Regions from separate parts of the Tardiphaga sp. P4_G1 genome, predicted to be linked through region 1. Evidence: predicted binding sites of a transcription regulator. Region 1 holds the regulator's gene; the other holds the start of a gene.

Region 1 (3,320 bases):
GTTGATCGAGTTCGATCAGACCAACAAGATCTTCACGTCGCCGACCGACCGCCGTACCCAGGATTACATCACCGGCCGCTTCGGCTGACGCGACATATTCGCGGGAGGAATTTGAGATGGCTTTTGAACACACCACCAAGGCTTTCGACGACGATCTGCAGGAGCTGACCCGTCTCGTCGCCGAGATGGGTGGCCTCGCGGAACGGCAGATCGTCGAATCCGTCGACGCGCTGATCCGCCGGGATGTCGCACTTGGCGCCCGCGTCGTCGCCACCGACTCCGAGATCGACCAGTTGCAGCGCACGATCGAAGAGCGCGCCGTGCTGACCATCGCCAAGCGCCAGCCGATGGCTGTCGATTTGCGCGAGATCGTCGGCGCGCTGCGCGTCGCCACCGATCTGGAACGCATCGGCGATCTCTCCAAAAATATCGGCAAGCGCGTCAATGCACTCGACAGCGACTTCCATCCGCTGAAGCTGATCCGCGGCCTTGAGCACATGACCGACCTCGTGACCACCCAGGTCAAGGCTGTGCTCGACGCCTATGCCGCACACGATCTGCCCGCCGCGATGACGGTGTGGAAGGGCGACGAGGAAATCGACGCGATCTGCACCTCGCTGTTCCGCGAACTCCTGACCTATATGATGGAAGACCCGCGTAACATTTCGTTCTGTATCCACCTGATGTTCTGCGCCAAAAACATCGAGCGGATCGGTGACCATGCCACCAATATTGCGGAAACCGTGTTCTACATGATCGAGGGCCAGCAGATCCTCGACAAGCGCCCGAAGGGCGACATGACCACATTCGCGAATACGCCGACGGTCTGAAGCATGATCAGGAAAAGTGGAAGCCAGTCTTCCGCAAGGATCATGATTTAAAGACTTGTCGGACGTCACTGAGGGTATTGATCAAGATGGCTGTGAATGCACGCATTCTGGTTGTGGAAGATGAAGAGGCGCTAACGACGCTGCTTCGCTACAACCTCGACGCCGAAGGCTATGATGTTGAAACCGTTGCTCGCGGCGACGATGCCGACACCCGCTTGAAGGAGCGGGTGCCGGATCTCGTGGTGCTCGACTGGATGCTGCCGGGCCTGTCCGGCATCGAACTGTGCCGCCGCTTGCGCGCACGGCCCGAAACCAAGGCATTGCCGATCATCATGCTGACGGCGCGCGGCGAAGAGAGCGAGCGCGTTCGCGGTCTCGCCACCGGTGCCGACGACTACATCGTCAAGCCGTTCTCCGTGCCGGAGCTCCTGGCCCGCGTGAAGGGCTTGCTCCGTCGTGCAGCTCCCGAGCGTCTCGCCACCGTCCTGGCGTTTGGCGATATCGAACTCGACCGTGACAAGCGCCGCGTCGTGCGCTCAAGCCGTCCGATCGATCTCGGTCCGACCGAATATCGCTTGCTGGAGTTCTTCCTGGAACATCCGGGCCGCGTGTTCAGCCGCGAACAGTTGCTCGACAGCGTCTGGGGCCGCGACATCTATATCGACGAGCGCACCGTCGACGTGCATATCGGCCGCCTGCGCAAGCTGCTCAACCCCGCCGGTGAGCCCGATCCGATCCGCACCGTGCGCGGCGCCGGCTACGCGCTGGATGATCGGTTCGACAAGGCGGCGGAGTAGGTATCTTCCCTCTCCCCGCAAGCGGGGAGAGGGAAGAAGCCCCAAACAAAAAATGCCCGGCTCATCGCCGGGCATTTTCATTTGGTTTAGATACTTTCCAGCTCAGCGCGTCGGCTTCGGCACCGCGCGGCGGCGGTCGCTGGCCGGCTGATAGGCGATGCGCGAGTGATGCGCGCAATAGGGGGCGCCGGCCAGGGCCTTGCCGCCGCAGAAATAGAAGTCCGCGCTCGACGGATCGCCGATCGGCCAATGGCAGGTGGCTTCGTTGAGTTCGACCAGCGACAGGCGCTGGCTGATCGGCACGATGTTGTCATAGGCGATCGGGTCGGGCTCGGCCTCGATCTCGTAGTTATGGGCCAATGCTGTGTTGCCACGGGCCATCGGGCGGGCGACGCGCACCATCTGCTGTGCCGGGCGCGCCTTGCGCTGCCGCGGAGCTGCCGAGGAGGGGCTCTTGGCACGGCCGGACAGGCCGAGGCGGTGAACCTTGCCGATCACGGCGTTGCGGGTCACGTTGCCGAGTTCCGCAGCGATCTGGCTGGCGGAGAGGCCGCCTTCCCAGAGTTTCTTCAACTGTTCGACGCGATCGTCGGTCCATGTCATTACCGTCATCGCCGTTTTCCCTTCGTGAGCGCCGGCCTGACCGGGCAGCGCTGCGAGTTGAGACTTCAAAAATCCCTGCGGTCAGAATCCTTTAGCGCTCACCGGGCGCGAATTTCGCGTCCGGCTGTTACGCCGCACTGGATGTGTCAAAAGGATCTACCGCCGCACGAGATGTCGTATCCGACGAGGCAAAAGCTACAATATGCCGTGACTCGCGCGCAAGAGTCGGGCATGCCGCGTCCACATGCTTCTGCAAATAAAGCGGCAAAATCGGCTTTTTCTGCGACTCCGTGTGACTCGAAAGCCGCAGTGCGCGGTTGACAGTCTTCACAGCACACATAGAATAATGCCCACGTGCCGCCCGAGAAGGGCGGCACGTTTCGTTTCTAGGGTCCGTTGTTCGATTTCGCACAGTTGTCATCGACGCGGCCGCAGTCTTTTCGATCGGATCGGTTATGACCAGCAACGCAACGTCTTCGCCCCTCTCTCAGGCTCACTTGCTGCCTGTTTTCGCGCGTGCGGATGTCGCTTTCGAGCGCGGTGAAGGCGCGTGGCTGATTGGAACCGATGGCGAGCGCTATCTCGACTTCACCAGCGGCGTTGCCGTGAACGCGCTGGGCCATGCGCACCCACATATGGTCGCCGCATTGCAGGAGCAGGCCACCAAGCTCTGGCACATGTCGAACCTGTTCAAGAGCCCGGACGGCGAGCGCCTCGCCGCGCGGCTGTGCGAACAAAGCTTTGCCGACTTCGTGTTCTTCGCCAATTCGGGTGCGGAAGCGATGGAATGCGCGATCAAGGTGACCCGCCACTATCATTTCTCCAAGGGCCATCCCGAGCGCACGCGCATCATCACCTTTGAAGGCGCGTTCCATGGCCGCACCCTCGGCACGCTCGCCGCGACCGGCGCTGCCAAATATCTCGAAGGCTACGGCACGCCGCTCGACGGCTTCGATCAGTTGCCGCTCGGCGATATCGAAGCCGTTAAGAAGGCGATCGGTCCGAACACCGCCGGCATTCTCATCGAGCCGCTGCAGGGTGAGGGTGGCGTGCGTGCGCCGAGCAACGCGTTCTTCGGCGCGCTGCGCGA
Region 2 (3,320 bases), on a different contig from region 1:
GATGATGCTGGTCATGTGCTGACGGCGCGCCATGTGGTGCAGGCCTGCGGCCGTATCATGGTGCAAAAAGAGGGGCGCACCAGCGCCGCCCGACTGGTGGCCGTCTCGACACCCTATGATCTGGCCTTGTTGAAGACCGCGAAAACGCGTGGCCTAGCTGCTACATTCCCGCGCAGCATTGCTTCCGCTCCCAATGGCATCGTCTTCGCGGCCGACTACGCGAATTTGCCGACATCGCTGGCCAGGGGAGCGATGCTCGCCAACGCATCCGTGGGCACGACCAATGGAAGTGACGAAGCCGGGCATATCGCGCTCAATACCAACATCACCTTCGGCGCGAGCGGCGCGCCGGTTCTGGACTCGCGCGGGCTCGTCGAAGGCGTTGTCAGTCGCAAGACCGCTGTCAATCGCGTGCTCGCTGTCGGCGCTAATGGCGCAAAGGCGTTTCTTGCTGCCAGCAATGTGCGGCTTCAGGAAGACGATCGGCCTCAAATCAGCGGCTCCGCATCGCGGGCGCATCGGGCGGCAAGTATTTCCGCACGCGTCATTTGTTTAAATTAGAGGGCGTCACCATGAAACGAACGCGCAGCTCTTTCACGGGAGCCCTGAGAATGGGCAAGCTACGTGCACTGCTTGCTTCCGTCGGCCTGATTACGATTGCGGCGTCGCCGGCGATCGCTCAAGGTCTCGATTACCGCAGCCCTGACGCCGCGCCACCGGCGTGGGGGCAGTTTGCGAAGCTGGTGAAGTACAGGTTCGAGGAATGGATTTCTGCCGATGAAGCGATCGCCAATCGCTTCCGCTCCTGGCTGAAAGAGACGAACGGCACTCAGAATGGTGCGCCGGCATCGCTCGTCGTTAAGGCCTGGCTCAACCCCGATGGCACCGTTGAACGAGTATCATTCGCGCCGTTCAAGGACGAGCGCGCCAACACCGATCTGCGCACCGTTCTGACCCGCGGCAATATCGGCGAAGCGCCGCCGCCAGAGATGTTGCAGCCGATCAACCTGCGCTTCTCGCTCAATCTATCGAAAGACTAGCGAGGAGCCAGAAGTGGAAGCGAGGACGCCTGCCAGCCAGCTGAGCCACCCACAAGAAATGCGACGTCGCAGTTCACTCCCACACTCTATCTTTCCTGGAAGATTTGATTATTGCGCGCAGCGGTTGACGTCATTGCGCGACCTGTAGGTTGGACCGTTCTCGTCCAATCCCTGGGTGGTCGTCTATCTGTAATAATTGATCTCTAAGAGATTAAGTATGATCGGCGCGTTCGGATGCGCCGTCTTGTCGGGCGAAACGGCCTGGCTGAATTGCTCGTGATCGCGACGGCATGTACAAATATCAGATCGCGTATGCGTGGCCAGAAGCGCTTTTGAGGGTTGGGCAGCGGTCTTTTTCAGGCTGTCGGCTATTGGTGGCCGCGGCGGTCATGACGCTGACGGTTGCAACCGCACTTTACGCGAAAGACGATCAGCTCAGTTTCGACATCCCCGCGCAGTCGTTGGCATCCGCACTGGATGCCTATGCGACCACAACGAATATCGAGACCTTCTACGATAGTGAACTCGTGCGGACGCGGCGATCGACCGGGCTGAAAGGCATCCTCGCGCCTGATGTCGCGTTGCGGGTCTTGCTCGAAGGGACCGGTCTAACCGAAGTATCGACCGGAAAGGCCTTTGCGGTCGTGGCAGCAGCGCGGCCGACGCAATATGGCGGTGTGCGACTTTCCGAGTTCGGCTCATATTATAATGCCCTGCAGGTCGGCGTGGCGCGAGCCTTCTGTCGCCATGCCGAGACTATCCCGGGTGACTATCGCGCGGTCATTCGATTTTCCGTCGGCTTGTCCGGTGAGTTGCAGGGTCTCAACCTGCTCAACTCGACCGGCGACCTGCGGCGGGATTCGATCATCGCCGACGAGTTGCGCGGCGTGAGCTTCGACGCGCCGCCTGCGAGGCTGCCGCAGCCGGTGACGATGGTGGTCACGCCGCGCGCGCCTGGCGCGACCGGCGATTGCGATGCCGGGTCGGGACGGCAGGCCACGCGCTCAAAAGCGGGCAGGCCATGACCGACCCCGCCTGGATAGGCCTCCGCCAGTTGCTGGTGGACCGTTATGATGATTTTCGCAAACGGCTCACCCGGCGTCTGGGTTCGGCGGAGCTTGCCCGCGAGACCCTGCACGAGACCTGGCTTCACCTGCATCGCGCCGCACCGATAGGGACGATCGCCAGTCCGCCGAGCTACCTGCTGCGGATCGCCTTTAATATCGCGACCGATCGCGGTCGCAAACAGTCCCGGCTGGCGCGCCGGACGGAGGTGATGGCGGTGCTCGATATGGCCGACGATGCCCCGTCCGCCGAGCGCGAGCTCGCCGCGCGCCAGGAGATTTCAGAGCTTGAGGCCGCGTTGGAGGAGCTCACGCCGCGGCGGCGGATAATCCTGCTGGCATCGCGGGTCGAGGAGGCCACATTGCAGGAGATCGCCCAGCGGCTCGGTGTCTCGCAGCGTCTCGTCGAGATCGAACTGAAACATGCGCTGGACCACTGTGCCGAACGCCTGCAACGTCAGGTCGTTCGGAGATTCGGTCCAAAGCCGCGAGAAACGTCTATCTAATTAAGGCCGCGAATTTCCGCGCCGTCAGAACGAACAGCAACCGTGACCCCATCCATCGGCAATGACGACGATCTCACCGAGCTGCAGCGCCAGGCGCTCGGGAAGGTGCGCCATCTCATCTCCGGCGAGGCGACCATCGCCGACGTCGAGGACGCCAAGGCTTGGCACGCGCGCAGTGCCGCGCATAAGGAGGCTTTTGCCTTTGCCAGCCGGCTGTGGGGGCAGCTTGGGTCAGCCGGGCAGAACGTCCTCGCGCGCAGCGGTGAGGATCTTCTGGCGCCCGCGCGGCCAGCGTTTCGTCCTAGCCGGCGCCTGTTAGTAGGCGGCGCATTGGCAGCCTGCGCCGCCTATGTGGTGGTGCGACCGCCGCTGCAGCTCTGGCCGTCGATGTCAGAGCTTGCCGCAGATTATCGGACAGCGGCGGGCGAACAGAAGAGTGTCCGGCTTGTCGATGGCGCTTCAATTGAACTGAATACGCGGACCAGCGTGGCGCTGGCGAAGTCAGCGACCAACACCACAACCAACCAGATCGAATTGATCGATGGTGAAGCGCTGATCGATACCGGCCGCCAGTTGACCAGCCCACTGACCGTGATCGCGGGCAATGGCCGGGTCAGCGCCACCGGCGCGCGCTTCAATGTTCGCCATGACGACACACTGTCGTGTGTGACTTGTCTTGCGGGCGTGGTGGACATTGCGCGCTTTGGCGC

The links. The regulator PhoB, encoded in region 1, activates phosphate uptake and scavenging genes when phosphate is short. The targets are predictions, from matches to a motif close to TGTCATNNANCTGTCAT.
Region 2: a site for PhoB is predicted at 1,218-1,234, ahead of AC1DUY_RS22335 (STN domain-containing protein). Genes of this name have one in related genera too.

Annotation. Positions count from the first base shown of each region.
Region 1 covers NZ_JBFUJU010000007.1:167,548-170,867, reverse strand. The annotation lists gene pstB (phosphate ABC transporter ATP-binding protein PstB) at 1-88, shown strand, start outside; gene phoU (phosphate signaling complex protein PhoU) at 117-830, shown strand; gene phoB (phosphate regulon transcriptional regulator PhoB) at 923-1,627, shown strand; gene AC1DUY_RS18310 (GcrA family cell cycle regulator) at 1,730-2,239, opposite strand; gene AC1DUY_RS18305 (aspartate aminotransferase family protein) at 2,686-3,320, shown strand, end outside.
Region 2 covers NZ_JBFUJU010000009.1:212,421-215,740, forward strand. The annotation lists gene AC1DUY_RS22325 (S1 family peptidase) at 1-561, shown strand, start outside; gene AC1DUY_RS22330 (hypothetical protein) at 612-1,040, shown strand; gene AC1DUY_RS22335 (STN domain-containing protein) at 1,430-2,065, shown strand; gene AC1DUY_RS22340 (RNA polymerase sigma factor) at 2,062-2,610, shown strand; gene AC1DUY_RS22345 (FecR family protein) at 2,653-3,320, shown strand, end outside.